Regions from separate parts of the Photobacterium sp. DA100 genome, predicted to be linked through region 2. Evidence: predicted binding sites of a transcription regulator. Region 2 holds the regulator's gene; the other holds the start of a gene.
The links. The regulator CRP, encoded in region 2, controls carbon source genes, mostly activating them, when cyclic AMP is high. The targets are predictions, from matches to a motif close to TGTGANNNNNNTCACA.

Region 1 (8,335 bases), 1.6 Mb from region 2:
CTTTTTGAAACAAAGAGAGTGAGTCAGGTGAAGCAAAATCATCAACATCGATCAGCCAATGTGCCAACATAAAAAATACCCTCATACTTAATGTCTGAGGGTATTTTCACTCAACCGTAGGATCATTCAACTGATCAATGGCTTAACTGATCGGTGTTAGCCCGTAGGCGGTTTTTTAATACGATGCGCTTATGCTGCCACATAAGACAACGGAATATCCGGATTCAGCGCTTCTAGTGTCGTCTGCGTATCAGACAGGTGGCTGATAGTACTGTCAGCTTTTTCCACCAGTGCCGCTTCTTCAATGTCAGCCAGTGAATAGCCCGCCATATTCATGTTAACCAGTGCAACCTGAAGAGGAGGAAGGCTAGGGTTGAATGCTGCGTTTTCAGCATACATACCAATGAACGTTTTACCGTCTTTGGCTTTTAGTGCCACACCACTGAAGTTCTTGGTGTAAGGCGCATGAGCACGGTTTGCAGCCTGGCAAGCTAGTTGAACAAGGGCTTCTGTAGCTTCGGTTGTAACGCCATTATCAACTTTAGCCAGCAGTGCATCGGTAATATTCAGATCGGCCGGGCCGAAAGATTCAGGCAAGTATTCCTGTAGCGACTTAGCAGCGCGCTCAGGCAACTGAACGACGAGTTCTTTGGCCGTAGTCAGTTCGTTCATGAACTGGCGGCAGTGGCCACATGGGCTGTAGTTGATGGTGATATCTGAAATGCCGGTTTCGCCTTTCACCCAAGCATGACTGATGGCGGATTGTTCTGCGTGAATCGTTTGGGAAAGGCAAGCACCAACAAATTCCATGTTAGCACCGAAATAAAGCGTACCAGATTGACCACGAACAATCGCGCCAACATAGAAATTAGAGATAGGTGCAACAGAATAAGCGGCCGCAAGCGGAAGTAATGCTACACGCAATTCACTGTCAGTCATGTTGGTTTTCGACATTAACTGAGCAAACACCTCAGGGCTTAAGGTGGCATCGAAATTCTCGGCTTCTAGCACAGGTTTGATTGCAGAAGCTAGATCAGTGGGTAGAGCGCCTAAAGCATCCATTACTTTAGTGTGCATGAGTTTTCACTCCGTCTTGTGTATGGAGAAACATTGTAGGCTTGCTAATCCTATAATTGAGTGATCTCGATCACACTTAACAATGAATCGTTTCATTGTTTGCATTAATGCGAGTCGGGTCACACAGGTTATAAAAAAATTATAGATTATTATCAGTCATTTAGTTTTGTATTCGATTACCAGCACAGCTTAGCTAAACACAGCTATGATGAGCGGAAACAATATTGGCGCCAAAATAGAGGTGATCACACCACAGATCACCAGGGCCAACGAGCTAAATGCCCCTTCCTGATAATTCTCCTCCGCGGCTTTTGCCGTACCCAAAGCATGGGATACCGTACCCATGGTAAGCCCCTTGGCAATTGGCGCTTTGACGCCGATAAGACGAAATAGGGGGTAACCCAGTACCGCGCCAAATAAGCCAGCGATAATTACCATAATAGCGGCAACCGAAGGGAGTCCGCCAACTTGTTCGGCCACCGCCATCGCAATAGGCGTTGTCACCGATTTAGGCAGGATAGATGCCGTCAGCTGCGCATCTGCGCCGAGCGCAAGGGCAATACCGGCGCCGGTGATCATCGACAGTACGCTGCCGATTAAACAGGTAGAGAAAATCACCTTCCACTTTTGGCGGATCTGGCTAAGTTGCTCATACAGAGGGAACGCCAAAGCAACGACTGCGGGCTCGAGTAGGGCATTGATCCATTTGTTCTGCTCAAAATAGGTTTCATAAGGTACCTCCAGCCACATGAGTAGCGGGATGATCACAACCAGGCAGATCAGAAGCGGGTTAACAATCGGATGCTGGATATGTTTTGAAATATAGCGTGCCGTGTAGAACACGACCAAGGTAGTCAGCAGCCAGATCATTGGTTTTCCTTATAGTGTGTTGCCAAGCCAATAACCACGAATACCACCACGCTACTGCCGATAGTGCTGAGAAGAATGGTAAGGGTGTTGTTGGTGAGAAGATCGAGGTAGTTCATTAGGCCGACGCCAACAGGAACGAACAGCAGTGCCATATGGCGAATAAGCAAATGGCAGCCTTGCATTGCCCAGTGGGCGGGGATAATGCCCATTGAGAGAGCGGTGAACAAAATCAGCATGCCGATAATGCTACCGGGAATGGCTAAACCTGTAAGGTGTTGGATGCCTTTGCCTATCATCAGGCAGATAAATATGATGAAAAAAGATCGTAGATAAGCCATGAGCCCTTCAGGTGTGGTAGAAGAAACTCATTTATCATACAAAATAAATGTGATCTAAGCCACACTTAGTTGCCGGTTTTAAGAGGTTTATAAATAGCCGGTAAATGAAGCGACAATGACGGCAAAAGCCATCAATGCCAACACAGCAACAGAGATTTTGTGCACCACACTGGTTTTGACTATTTCTTCTGTGGCAGATCTGAACTCGTGATTGTCGTGCTCTGGTGAAGGCAGGGCTTCTTTCTTTTCGGCTTTGTCAGGTTCATGGACGAGTCGACACATTTTCTCGGGCAGCGGCACCCTGAAGCCGTATTGTGGGACAACCTCAATGGGAATGGCCATTTTCCCCTGGCGCTCGAGTTTTGCGGCCAACGGCTTGAGAATGGTGTTGAGATCGTAATGCTGATTGGTGCCATCCTCATAGGGATCAAGCTGGCTGAACGTTTTGTTATGCAACTGCTCATGGCTGATCACTTCGCCGGCACAATAGCACAGTGCCTCGAGTAATCGAGACTCATGCAAAGTGAGCGGTGTTTCCGTTTTGTCGCGCCATACCAGCAGGTGTACATCTGGCTCGAAGTCGACCTCGGGAAAGCGGAAGCAGCGTGTTAAAGATTGTGTTGTCATATCAATCACTACAATTCATCGTTCGAATCCATGAATGACAATTTCAAATCCATCACTATTTAGTGTTGGTGTTCATGCGGTGTTGCGCAATCTCACAACGAAGAATCATTGGCGATAAAAAGCCCCTTGGCGGCGTGCGCGCAAGGGGCTAATTTTTTCTACATTTATTTCAGTCAGCTAGTGACAGAATCAAACAACAGCAAAGTGCCTAATTTACACCAGTGTTTGTACGTAATCGTAGACAGCTTTTAGGATCTTCATATTCTTCTCGCTCGATTGGTGCTCCATGGCAACGGCTTCGAGGTTTTGAATATACCCTGGAAGGTTCTCTTCGAAGAAATCCTGGCAATGGTGCTTCCAGCGCTGTTGCTCTTGGTAATCCAGTGTCATCGGGAAATTACGGGCACGGTAGCGGAACAGCAGCGGCTTGATGCGCTTGTCGCTGACGTTTAGTTCCAGCTTGCCCAGTTCATCCTCAGGGGTCTTCTGGATGATATCGATGGTTGAGCGATCGGCGTTGGAGAAAAAGCCGTCGTACAGCATGGCGTCGACGTTGTCATGTTTTTCAAACTCTCGCTCGACACTGTATATCGCCAACAGCTTCTCACGGATTTCCGGATGCGCTTTCAAGGTCGCCAGGTTCTTCAGGCAAGCTTCGCGGTCGATACCGATACGGGCGGCATCTTCGGCGCGTAGCGTTTTCGCCGGCGCAAGGACCGGGCATTTATTCAAGTGCACCAGTTTCAGCGGAACAGGCAGTTCATCCGGGCCGAGATCAACCCGTTTGGTGTAGAGCCGTTCGCGCAGCTCATCGGCAGGGAGCTCGATCAGCGGGGTCGGATCCATGGCCAGGTTCACAGTAATTACCGCATTCTTGTTATCAGGGTGCCATGCCATCGGTACGATCCAGCTGGTGTTGCCGCACTCGACACCGAACATGCCAGAGACATGCATCAGCGGGGTCATTTCCACGATATCTACCAGCTCTTGCAGCTTACGCTTATTACGCAGCTTGAAGAAGTAGTCAAACAGCTTTGGCTGGTTCTGCTTAACGATTTTTGCCAATTCAATAGTGGCATACACATCGGCCATCGCATCGTGCGCATTGGCGTGTTCAATACCGTTGGCAACCGATAGGTGTTCCAGCTTAAAGCTCGGCAGGCCGTCCTCATTGGTCGGCCAGTTCATGCCGTCCGGACGAAGCGCATAGCACGTACGCATGATATCCAGCAAATCCCAGCGTGAGTTGCCGTTTTGCCAGCTCCAGGCGTATGGGTCGTAGAAATTGCGGTAAAGGGTATAGCGGGTCACTTCATCATCGAAGCGTACGTTGTTGTAGCCGATCACACAGGTATTGGGCTTCGACAGCTCCTGGTGAATACGGGCAATGAACTCAGGCTCAGGCAAGCCTTTCTCATGGGCTTCCTGCGGTGTGATCCCGGTGATAAGGCAAGCTTCAGGTGAAGGCAGGTAGTCCACCGGTGGCTTGCAGTAGATCACCAGCGGCTCACCGATAATGTTCATGTCCATGTCGGTACGCACCCCGGCAAACTGGCACGGGCGATCTAGCGCCGGATTGGCACCGAAGGTTTCATAATCCAGCCAAAACAGGGTTGGCTCATTGGTTTCATTCATAGTGTTTTCCAGAAGCCACCGTGTTGATATTAAGTGTTAGTTCTCACGGTAGCTTTTTAAAATTGGTTGGAATTTAAGCACTGATACAACACATATTTTTAGCTGTTCAACACTTAAAAACTCAGATTAGTTAAGTATCCCGCAACTCGCCGCAAAGAGGCAAGGTGCAAAGGTAAATTCATGATGGAATTGAGCTCGACAGGCCAAAACACCAGATTGGCGGATGGAAGGTTGACAGATTTTCTAGACATCATTGTCAGTTAAACTATTTACACCATCAATAACATATGGTTACATACAGAACGTTGTGCTGAAGGATTGAGCGAGAGTGGTTTGATTAGCTACTGGCTGCATTTTAAATGAACTCGTTTCGTTAATCTTCTTCGTCTATTCAGCGGTACCCGGAAGATATACGAACGGTGTTCGTGAAATAAAATGTTATAAGTGAGAGGTAGACGAAATGATTATATCTCCAAATGATTGGATGATTAAAGCTGGTGCAAAAATTGTTGGCGATAATCAATTGGCTCTTCCCTTGAATTGTTTATTGGTACCAATGGGGCTAGCTAGTGAAGCGATTGTCTCGTATAGGCAATCTGAAGCACTAAATGAACGGATAAAACATGGTTTAGTTGTAGTGACTATGGTTCGTGTAGCCGATACAGCTTACTTTTCTCGTGTGGCAAAGATGTTGTATGAACATAATGGGAAAAAAATTAAGATATGTGAACATTGCATTAGAGGGCAACTCTGGCCCACAAAAATTAAGGAATATCGCCAAAAAGCGAACAAAAATATTATCCACAAAATGGAACAGGGATTACCTATCAACAATATTGATTTAGAAGTGGTTGAAAAATACTACGAGGAAATGTTCCAGCACCCTTTAACGAACCCTATACATTGGCCAGCAGTAAATGGATTGCAGCGTTGTAACAAGTGTACTCAAAAAAGAAAAAGATAGGGCATTCCTCACAAGTCAGGCGTGTTCACTTATAACAAAGCAATCAAGGTGATGCGTTACACTCGGCGGTTTTGGTATGGAGTTTGGTGCGCTTTGCTGGTTCAGTGGGGCACACCTTATTGCCGGCGTTATGTAAATCTCAATAATTTGGAGTAATTTAAACTTGGACAGTCTGCTAGAGCCAACTCTACCTGTAAATATACAGTCGTTTTACGCAATGCTAGTTTCTGTAGCAGGAGTTTTGCTTGGTATTGGTTTTGCAGCAATGCTATTCATTTTGCAAAGTGGGTTTACCTCCTTCAAGTATTCGCGACGAATGTATGTCTTGCTTTATTTGTATTTTGGTAAGCAAGTTTTGCTTTCGTTGGCGTATCTTACTTTACTTCCTTTTTTGGTTCTGTATTTACCTGATAGTAATCAGGTGACAGCATTTGTTCAGTTCGCCTTTTGCATTTTCTTTCTGGTTAATACACTCGATTATGCGCGAGAAGAGGGGTATATAATCACTCTCAACTCGCACAAGTTTGTACCTCGACAATACGGTTCAATTCGTCGCTACTTTCGATATATAAGTAATCGAGGTACATTACGAAATGCTGTGCATTTGGTGCCACCTTTCTTTGTTGTCTTGTATCCTTATATGCTTTCTTCAAAAAATGGGCTGACTCTAGAACTCAGTGAAGTAGCAATGTTTTATTCCTGTTTACTTGTGCTTTGCTATACCCTGTTTAAGCTTACAATGTTTATTCCGGAGTTTTTCTCATTCACGGACACTGAGTTTAAATTAACGCATAAACTGGACACTGATGAGCCGAAAGAGGATGACAGAAGCTATGAAATAGAGCGTTCGCACCTCAAAGAATATCTTGTAAATCATGGGTATCATGAGTTGGATCCAATGACTCCATCGAGCTTTCTCGATGGTGAGCTTAAAATGTATTTATTCCCTTCTAAAGGAAACCTAGCACATTTCAATATCTATGTTGAAATTAATAATACTACGCCAGAACAGCTCAAAGAAGAGGTTGCGAAGTATGGGTATAGTTTTGCTAAAGTTCTAATGAACTCAAAGTCTGACATCACTCAATTCGTTCTGTCATTTCACGTTACTATCTCTGGAGATAAACAGAGAAATTTGTTTTTTAGGTTCGATACTGGCGATATTCATGCACTTAACGAACATTCAATAAATGGTCATATGTCTATGTTTGATCTCAAAAATGTTTGTGTTGATGAACTCTTCAGGTAATTTACATAACAAAGCATTTAAGAGTGATTCCCAACGCTTGGCATTTTTCATTCCATCGTTGGGTTTTATGTTTACGGTGGTATGGTTGGGTTTCGTGGTAGCGTTGCTCACACCTTTATGCGGCTAAGCAGCTAGGTGATTTGGTAAGAAGAAATGAATTTTAATCAAAGATTTGAATGTACAACTTGTGAAAGTTTGGTTGATTGTAGAATCGGAATGTCTAACAGAGATGTTCAACCAATAAGGTTTTGCTGCCCAAGTTGTGGCGAGGCCATCCATATTGATATTGAAAATGGAAAAGGCGTAAAAGTAAAAGGGGCTAAAGCAGTTGAGTTTGAGGGACCTTTTACCAACGAGTATCCATTTGTCGATCTACACCTAGATTTTCCTGTTACTTTTGGTGAATATCAAATGGGTCATACACCATTTTTGAAAGCTATAGGCCGAATTGGGCATGAAAACTTCGGTATTCACAATGCCAGATTGAATGGCTTGAACATATTACATTCGAAAACTGAAGAATTAGAACGTGTTCTACGTTTGTACTCAAAAAATGTGAATTTATTTGGACGGTTATGTAAAAAAGAGTTTGGAGAAACTCTAAGGTCTGAAAAGCCTCAAGATGTAAACTTAGCCCTATATTGCGTCATAGCGAAAGTGTTTGCCCCTTTTTCAATGCCATCTGAAAACGCAGAGTCTGTTGCTATTCATATGAAAGGTATTAATGATGCATTATCTTCTGATGCTGAGGCATTTGATGCACTTTTTGAGGAGATTATTGGAACCGATTTTTTAAAGAATACACAACACGATTGCATAGAAATTTACCCGCAAATTTTGGCAGGAGAGTTGGCATTTAGACCAGCACTATTTCTGGACTTTGACACCGATTACGATAAAGAGTTGGTAGCTTTTAGGGTGTCTACAGATGACTTTAATAAGTACAAAGATCTATACAAAGATATCTCTGAAATTTTATCTCGTCAGCTCATTTTGGTCGCAGGGATTAACAACGTTATTCATCGTAAAGATCATAATAAGTTCAAAGATGTTGGCAAGGCAACGCCGAAGTCACTCAGCCACTTTGCAGACTTACCTTATGGATTTAAAGTCAGTCATTTAGATGAGTGCTGGTACCAAATTGGTGAAGATGCAATTAATAACCAGTTGCGTAACTCAATTGCACATGTCAAAGCGGAATATGATGATACAACTCAAGTTATCACTTATTACCCCAAGAAAGAAGGTATAAAGCAAGAGAAAGCAAAGTCAATGTACTTCATTGATTTTATGAGAAAAATACTCATGTCATACCGTGAAATGCATCGACTACATCAATTAATTAAATGCCTGTTTAACTATGAGCATTTGATTCGCCAAAAAGCTGCTTAACAAACTGTTGAAGAGTGATTCTACAACGCGTGGCATTTTTACTATGCGTTGCGTTTAGTGTTTAAGGTGGTATGCGGCGGCATCGGTATTCCGTTGCTCACACCTTAACAGGGCTAAGTGCTCTTAGATTATTGAAATAATTTAAGTTATGAGGATGAAAAATGAAAAATGAGTAATGTTGCA
Region 2 (8,335 bases):
GCGTGCGCGATGAAATCATGGGGATCCGCCATAAAACGCTGCCGATCGAAGGGGTCCAGTTCCACCCGGAAAGTGTCCTGACCGAGCAGGGCCATCAGCTGCTGGCGAATTTCCTTCGCCGTTGAGTGTGTCAGCCGCTGGCAGCAGGAAATGCTGCCATGCCCCGTTTGTGCCCCACTTTTTGTCCCCCCCCTCGTTCATCTCTGCACCAAAATTCGTGGAATCCGTCTTCACGGCTGTCCCAAGGACGCGATCCTTGTCACCTTTCTTAACATTTGCTTAGCTTTTTTGCATTTTTTGGCACGGAAAAATTATGCAGCTCCGGGGCGGGGAATGATTTTATTTCCTTGCAGGAAAAACACCTTTTTGTGATCTGGGCTTAATAAGTTTTCCGCAACCCCGCATAAATATGTATTTTGTAGGTAATTAACCGGTCACTGGTGGGGAATAAAAAAATATTCTGCTATTGGAATTGGTTAATAAAATGTAAATACTATGCTTAGGGCAAAAACGAGAGAAGGAAACGATAATGGCAAAGGAGTATAGCGTCGATCGTCAGGTGTTCGATGAAGTAATGGTGCCGTGCTACGCACCGATGCAGATGATCCCGGTCAAGGGTCAGGGTGCTCGGGTGTGGGACCAAGACGGGCGGGAGTATATTGATTTTGCCGGCGGCATCGCGGTGAGCTGTTTGGGGCATTGTCACCCGGTGATGGTGGATGCGCTCAAGGCGCAGGCCGAGAAGATCTGGCATCTCAGCAATGTCATGACCAACGAGCCGGCACTGCGGTTGGCTAAGCTGCTCACCGAACACAGCTTTGCCGAGAAAGTCTTTTTTGCCAACTCCGGGGCCGAGGCCAATGAGGCTGCGCTGAAGTTGGCGCGCCGTTATGCGGCGGATAAATTTGGTCCGGAGAAGTCCGAGATTATCTCCTTCAAGCAAGGTTTCCACGGCCGGACCTTTTTCACTGTGACTGTCGGTGGCCAGGAAGCGTATTCCGATGGCTTCGGGCCCAAGCCGGGCGCGGTCACCCACCTTGCCTATAACGATCTGGCCAGCCTGGCCGAGCACATGTCGGAGCGGACCTGTGCGGTGATGATGGAGCCGCTGCAGGGCGAGGGCGGTATTGTGTCGCCGACGCCGGAATTTGTGCAGGGGGTCCGCGAGCTGTGTAACAAGCACAATGCCCTGCTGATCTTCGACGAGGTGCAGACTGGCAATGGCCGGACAGGGGATTTCTATGCCTACCAGGGGCTGGGAGTGACGCCGGATATCCTCAGTACTGCCAAATCCCTTGGCGGCGGTTTCCCTATCGGTGCCATGCTGACCACAACCGCGTTGGCAGCGCACCTTAAAGTCGGTACCCATGGGTCGACATACGGTGGTAACCCGTTGGCTTGTGCAGTGGCCGAGGCGGTGGTCAGTGAAGTGACCAAGCCGGAAGTGCTGGCTGGGGTCAAGCAGCGTGAGCAATGGTTCCGCGAAGCCCTTGCAGCAATCAATGCCAAGTATCCGGTGTTTGCCGAAATCCGCGGCAAGGGCTTGCTGCTGGGCGCGGCACTCAACGAGGAGTGGCAGGGCCGGGCAAGAGATATTCTTGTTGCTGCCGGTGAAGAAGGGCTGATGGTGCTGGTCGCCGGGGCTAATGTCGTGCGCTTCACCCCGTCTCTGGTGATTGACAAAGCCGATATCGACGAGGGCATGGCCCGGCTCGAGCGTGCCATCGCCAAAATCTATTCATAAGTTTAGTCAACTGGTTGCGGCTGGCAGGAGCTTGGCCGCTGCCTCCGGCCCTGTGCCGGTATTCTCATTCATTGGCAGCGTTGCTGCAGCTTGCATCAGGAGGGAGTTCGATGCTGGTTATACGTCCTATTACTGCCGCGGATCTGCCGGCACTACTACAGTGCGCGGAAGAGTCGGGCCATGGTTTCACCTCGCTACCGGTTAACGAGGAAATCCTCGCCAACCGGATTCAACACTCTGAAGAGAGCTTTGCCAAGGCGGTGACCCTGCCGGGTTCGGAAGGTTACCTGATGGTGGCGGAAGATACCGAGACCGGGGAAATTGCTGGGACGACGGCGATCGAAGCCGCCATTGGGTTGGATAATCCGTTCTATACCTACCACTTGAGTACCGTAGTGCACTCGTCCCGCCGCCTCAATGTCCACAACGTGGTCAAGGTGCTGACCTTTGGCAATGACTACACCGGCGTAAGTGAGCTTTGTACCCTGTTCCTGCGTCCGGAGTGGCGGCAAGGCCTCAATGGCCGGCTGCTGTCTAAATGCCGTTTCCTGATGATGGCGCAGCACCCCGAGCGCTTTGACAGCACCGTCATTGCCGAAATGCGCGGGGTATCGGATGAAGACGGCCATTCCCCGTTCTGGGAATGGCTCAAAGAGCATTTCTTCTCGATTGACTTCACCCTGGCTGACTACCTGACTGGTATCGGCAAGAAGGGTTTTATCGCCGACCTGATGCCGAAGCTGCCTATTTACGTCAACTTGCTCAGCCCTGAAGCCCAGGCGGTGATCGGAGAAGTACACGAGAAGACCCGCCCGGCACTGCGTTTGCTGGAGAATGAGGGGTTCACCTGCCGCGGCTATGTCGATATTTTCGATGCCGGTCCGACCGTCGAGTGCGATGTCAGAAATATCGAGTCGGTCCGTCACTCGCAAGTATGCCGGGTCGAGATCGGCCAACCGGCCGGGCAGACCGATTGCATTGTCAGCAATACCTCATTTACCCATTTCCGAGCGGTGGTCGACAAGGTCGATGTACTGGATGGCACCGCGCTGCTGAGCCCAGAGGCAGCCAGGGCGTTGGACGTTAAACAAGGGGATCAGGTGCGCCTGATCGCCCAGTAAAGGAGAACATCATGACTCAATGGATTGCAGGTCGCTGGCTCGCCGGCGAAGGGCAGGCGATGCAGTCGCTCAATCCCTATACCGGTGAAGTGGTGTGGCAGGGCCAGACCGCAACGGCTGAGCAGGTCGAGCAGGCTGTGTCTGCCGCGAGGGCAGCCCTGGTGGGCTGGCGCCACACACCGTTGGCCGAGCGCCAGGCGATAGTCGAACGGTTTGCCGAGCTGGTCAAAGCCCATAGCGAGGCCATTGCGGTGGTGATTGCCGAGGAAACCGGTAAGCCGCTGTGGGAGACCCGCACCGAAGCCGGGGCCATGGTCGGCAAGATTGCGATATCGCTGCGCGCCTACCATGAACGTACCGGCGAGAAGCAGAAAGAGGTTGCGGGTACCCAGGCCGTGCTTCGCCACCGCCCGTTGGGGGTGATGGCGGTGTTCGGGCCGTATAATTTCCCGGGGCATTTGCCTAACGGCCATATTGTGCCAGCGTTACTGGCGGGCAATACCGTGGTGTTCAAACCCTCGGATCTGACGCCGAAGGTCGCGGAAGAGACCATGAAGCTATGGCAGCAGGCCGGGTTACCGGACGGGGTTATCAACTTGGTGCAGGGGGCCCGAGAAACCGGGGAAGCCCTGGCTGGCTCGAAAGGGATTGATGGCCTGCTCTTTACCGGCAGTGCCAATACCGGCCACTTGCTGCACCGTCAGTTTGCCGGCCAGCCGGGTAAGATGTTGGCGCTCGAGATGGGCGGCAACAACCCGATGGTGATCTCCCGTCACTTTGGCGAGCTGGATGCCACTGTCTACACTATTATTCAGTCTGCCTTTATCAGTGCCGGCCAACGTTGTACCTGTGCCCGCCGGCTCTATCTGCCGCACGGCACGGAAGGCGATCGCATTTTGGCCCGTTTGATTGAGCTGACCCGGCAAATCCGGGTGGGCGGCCAGTTTGACGAGCCAGCCCCGTTCATGGGGGCGCAAGTCTCGGTCCAGGCCGCCGACAATATCATCCAGGCCCAGTCGCGACTGGTCGAGATGGGCGGCGTCTCGCTGCTGCCGGCGGCCCGTGGCCAGGGGGCGATTGTCACCCCGGGAATCATTGAGGTTAGCCAAATCGCTGAGCTGCCGGATGAAGAATATTTTGGCCCATTGCTGCAGGTTGCCCGCTACCGCGATCTGGAGGAGGCGGTGGAGAAGGCCAATGACACCCGCTACGGCCTGTCGGCAGGCCTGGTGTCGACCGATGACAGCGAGTGGCAGTACTTTATCGAGCATATCCGGGCCGGGATCGTCAATCGCAACCGCCAGTTGACCGGGGCCAGCGGCGATGCGCCATTCGGTGGGCCGGGAGCGTCTGGCAACTTGCGGCCGAGTGCGTATTACGCGGCAGACTACTGTGCGTACCCGATGGCCTCGATGGAAGGTGAGCAGCCGGAGCTACCAGCCCAGCTTTCACCGGGGATCATGCTTTGAGGGCCATCGACAATCATTCACTAGCCAAAGAGGATAGCGAGCACATGGAAAGGGTAGAGCAACTATTTGAACAGTTATGGCAGGATTACATCCAGCGCCTGTGCCCCTCGGCTGCCCAGGTTCACGATCTGCTGACCGAGGAGGAGCCGCTGCTCAACGACCATATTGCGCTGCGGACATTCAACTTGCCGAAGGTCGGTCTTGACCGGCTGGCGGCACCGTTTATCGCGCTTGGCTACAAGCCGTGTGGCCGTTATCACTTCGAGGCCAAGAAGCTGTACGCCGAGCACTTTGAGCACCCCAATCCACTGGCACCCAAAGTGTTTATCAGCGAGCTGATGGTCGGCCAGTTTAGCTCCTTGCTGCAGCAAACGGTCAGGGATCTGGTTGATCAGGTTCCCGAGCAGGCCATGCACGATCCGGCCTTTTTGTATGGTGGCCGATTGTGGGATCTGGACTACGCGACCTATGAGTTGCTGGCGGCAGAGAGCGAATATGCCGGCTGGCTGGCCGCCCATGGTTTCGGGGCCAATCACTTTACTGTCAGCCTCAACCAGCTCGAGCAGTTTACCGAGGTGGCCGAGGTCAATCACCTACTGCGCCATAACGGTTTCGAAATCAATAGTTCGGGCGGTGAGGTCAAGGGCAGTCCCGAGGTGATGCTGGAGCAGTCATCGACCATGGCTGATAGGGTAGAGGTCGGCTTTACCGATGGTGTGTATACCATCCCCGGTGGCTTCTATGAGTTTGCCAAGCGTTATCCGAAGGAAGACGGCGAGCTGTATACCGGCTTTGTCGAGGCGTCGGCTGACAAGATCTTCGAAAGTACCGACGCAGGTTAACGTCGCAGCCCTCGCTGCAGCGGGTAGCGTAAAAGTCCCAAGCCCAAGAGCCTGTGGCCACTTGCTGTCACAGGCTCAGTTCTATGCGTTGTACTAATGCTTGAAACTGTCGAGCGGATAGCCCAAGTGAGCTCCAGGCGAGTGGCGCTTCACCCTCTCGTGCTGCTCGAGGTAGTGGCGGCTGTCACTGAAACCGGTCATTTCGATGGTATCAGGAAGCGGCGAAATGATCCCGCGGTGCAAGTGGTGGGAGCTGTGTGGTGAAAAGCGTTCGATGTCCATACCGGTATTCCATTACAGGTGATGAGGGTTGATATGCACAATGTAGCATTAAGCGGTGTAGATACAAGCATAAAAACAGTGATGCGCTAGACAGTAATGCTGTGTAAGTATGAAAGGGGCGGGCGAGAGGCAATAAAAAAAGCCGCATGATGCGGCTTTTGGCTATCTGCTTGTTCAAACGGGCTGCTTAGCGCGTACCGTAAACAACGATGGTCTTACCGTGGGCTGAGATCAGGTTCTGCTCTTCCAGCATCTTCAAGATGCGGCCCACCGTCTCGCGGGAACAGCCAACAATCTGGCCGATTTCCTGACGGGTGATCTTGATCTGCATACCGTCTGGGTGCGTCATTGCGTCTGGCTGTTTGGCCAGGTTCAATAGTGTCTGTGCGATACGGCCGGTAACATCCAAGAATGCCAAGTCACCTACTTTCTGGCTCGTCACCTGAAGGCGGCTTGCCATCTGTGCCGATAGGCGCATTAGGATATCCGGGTTAACCTGGATAAGCTGGCGGAATTTCTTGAACGAAATTTCTGCTACTTCACAAGGGGTCTTGGCACGAACCCAAGCGGTACGCTCTTGGCCTTCTTCGAATAGGCCTAATTCACCGATGAAGTCACCTTGGTTTAGGTAAGACAGGATCATTTCCTTACCTTCTTCATCCTTGATCAGGACCGCAACAGAACCTTTGACGATGTAGTAGAGCGTCTCTGCTTTTTCACCCGCGTGGATCAAAGTACTCTTTGATGGGTATTTATGAATGTGGCAATGGGAAAGAAACCACTCTAGAGTTGGATCTGTTTGAGGTTTACCTGGAACCATATTACTAACTTCCTCTGCGTTTGTTGCCCAACAACGACGTCCTTCAAAATGAGGCTGGGCCTAATCATAATTAGCTCGTCGTTTAGGATATTCAGTCAACCGCTGGGCTGCAAGCTCACGTGAATAATTAGTTCAGATTTTATCTTTTTTCGGCGCGCTTTTCTTGATATTGATCTATCTGAAAAGGCCATTTTGTAGTCATAAGTGTGCACATGATCACACAGTTGCTAGATAGTGCCCAAAGCCCCTAAAAGTTGTAAGGAGAAAGCAATGCAATCACGAGTGAAATGGGTCGAAAATATGACCTTTCTAGGACAGTCAAATTCTGGCCACAGCGTAGTTATGGACGGTAACGGTGGCGAAAAAGCACCGAGTCCGATGGAGTTGGTATTGATGGCTGCAGGCGGGTGTAGCTCGGTGGATGTGGTTGATGGTCTTAAGTCGGCGGGGCAGAAAATTACCGGCTGCGAAGCGCAGATCTCCTCGGTACGACGCGAGCAGGCCCCGCGCATTTTTACCACGGCCAATTTGCATTTCGTCGTCACTGGTGAAAACTTGGATGAAGCGGTTGTGGCCAAGACGGTAGCAGACTCGTTGGAAAAATACTGCTCGGTATGCCTGATGTTGGGTGAAGGGGTCGAGATGACCCATTCATACGAAGTGCTGGAGCAGCTTTGATCTAGCGGCATTAGTCGAGATCGGCGAGCAGCGCCAGTCGCTGCTCGGCGGTCAGCTCGGTGACGGCCCGGTAGTGGGGATGGTCGATCCCCATTTTCACATGGGCCCCCTGCTTGAGCAGGCTGATGTCTGACTGGCTCAGCTCAAAGCGCAAGAAGTGGACGCTGGATGTTTTGTTCCGGTCTTCCCGGGCTAGGTCCTCGTCGCATATAGGACTTACTCGCTCCCCGCCATTGACTTGGATCCACGTTTTCCGTTCAATACCGACCAGCCGCTGCAGCTGGCGTTTGCGCTCCTCCGGCGCCGGGTACTCGATCATCATCGTAGCCTTCCAATTACTGCCGTCGGGGATCAGCGGATTGTAGGCCGCAAGTTCGTCGGCGATCCCTTCGGGCTCGAAGATCCGCTCAACGCGCAGCATTTCCTGGATCTGGTACTGGATGGTCAGCCTGTCTTCGAAATAGAGCTTTACATCGGGGCCGATCGCGATGCGCCGTGGCTGTTTATGGGCCATTACCCGCTGCCGGAACTCAGGCCGTTGGCGGGCATATACCTCGAGGGACATTAGGTCGGAAGCGGAAAGGGTCATGGGAGCTCCTTGTTGGTTGAAGGTCATAGCCCATAGGCTTTGCGCAGTAAGGTAATGGGATGCTCGGCCTGCTCGATATTGCTGGCCAAATTGGCCAGGTGGGTGGCTGCCATCGGGCAGTCGCTGGTGAAATGATCCAGCGGATGCAGCTCGAGTTTGCGGACCACCGGGCGGCCAATTTTAACGGCGAGCTCATGGCTCTCGACCTTGACCGCGTAAGTACCGTCGTGGCCGGAGCAGCGCGGCTGGGTATGCAGGGTCGTGCCGGGAACCAACTTGAGGATCTCTTCGGTTTTCATGCCGATATTCTGCACCCGCTGGTGGCAGGCGACTTGGTAGCCGATGTCTCCCAGGGGATGCGGAAAGTCGGTGTTGAGCAAGCCGGCCTTGTGGCGGAGCGACAGATATTCAAAAGGGTCGAAGAAGGCGTCCCGCACCCTTAGCACGTCCGGGTCATCCGGAAACAACAGCGGCAGCTCCTGTTTGAACATCAGTACGCACGAGGGGATGGGGGCGGTAAGGTCGAAGCCTTGCTCAACCATGCCCAGCAGCACCGGGATATTGCGTTCCTTGGCCTGGCGGACACTTTCGAGATCTCCCAGCTCCATTTTGGGCATTCCGCAGCACTGCTCGGATTTTACCAGCTCGATGGCGATACCGTTATGCTCGAAGACTTTGAAGAAGTCGGTGCCGACGGCGGGGCTGTTGTAGTTGCCATAGCAGGTGGCGAACAGGGCGATCTTGCCGGTTGTCCCGTTGGCGGGCTGGGGGGCAATCGCCGACGGCACGT

Region 1: a site for CRP is predicted at 1,137-1,152, ahead of cdd (cytidine deaminase). Genes of this name have one in related genera too.

Annotation. Positions count from the first base shown of each region.
Region 1 covers NZ_CP119423.1:1,853,194-1,861,528, forward strand. The annotation lists gene PTW35_RS08665 (IS4 family transposase) at 1-70, opposite strand, end outside; gene cdd (cytidine deaminase) at 190-1,077, opposite strand; gene PTW35_RS08675 (CidB/LrgB family autolysis modulator) at 1,267-1,947, opposite strand; gene PTW35_RS08680 (CidA/LrgA family protein) at 1,944-2,285, opposite strand; gene PTW35_RS08685 (hypothetical protein) at 2,373-2,912, opposite strand; gene sbcB (exodeoxyribonuclease I) at 3,126-4,547, opposite strand; gene PTW35_RS08695 (hypothetical protein) at 5,008-5,511, shown strand; gene PTW35_RS08700 (hypothetical protein) at 5,675-6,760, shown strand; gene PTW35_RS08705 (hypothetical protein) at 6,977-8,152, shown strand; gene PTW35_RS08715 (hypothetical protein) at 8,321-8,335, shown strand, end outside.
Region 2 covers NZ_CP119423.1:224,717-233,051, forward strand. The annotation lists gene PTW35_RS01090 (aminodeoxychorismate/anthranilate synthase component II) at 1-125, shown strand, start outside; gene PTW35_RS01095 (aspartate aminotransferase family protein) at 530-1,744, shown strand; gene astA (arginine N-succinyltransferase) at 1,855-2,865, shown strand; gene astD (succinylglutamate-semialdehyde dehydrogenase) at 2,877-4,334, shown strand; gene PTW35_RS01110 (DUF1338 domain-containing protein) at 4,379-5,176, shown strand; gene PTW35_RS01115 (hypothetical protein) at 5,270-5,458, opposite strand; gene crp (cAMP-activated global transcriptional regulator CRP) at 5,646-6,278, opposite strand; gene PTW35_RS01125 (OsmC family protein) at 6,549-6,956, shown strand; gene PTW35_RS01130 (DUF3501 family protein) at 6,967-7,545, opposite strand; gene PTW35_RS01135 (heterodisulfide reductase-related iron-sulfur binding cluster) at 7,569-8,335, opposite strand, start outside.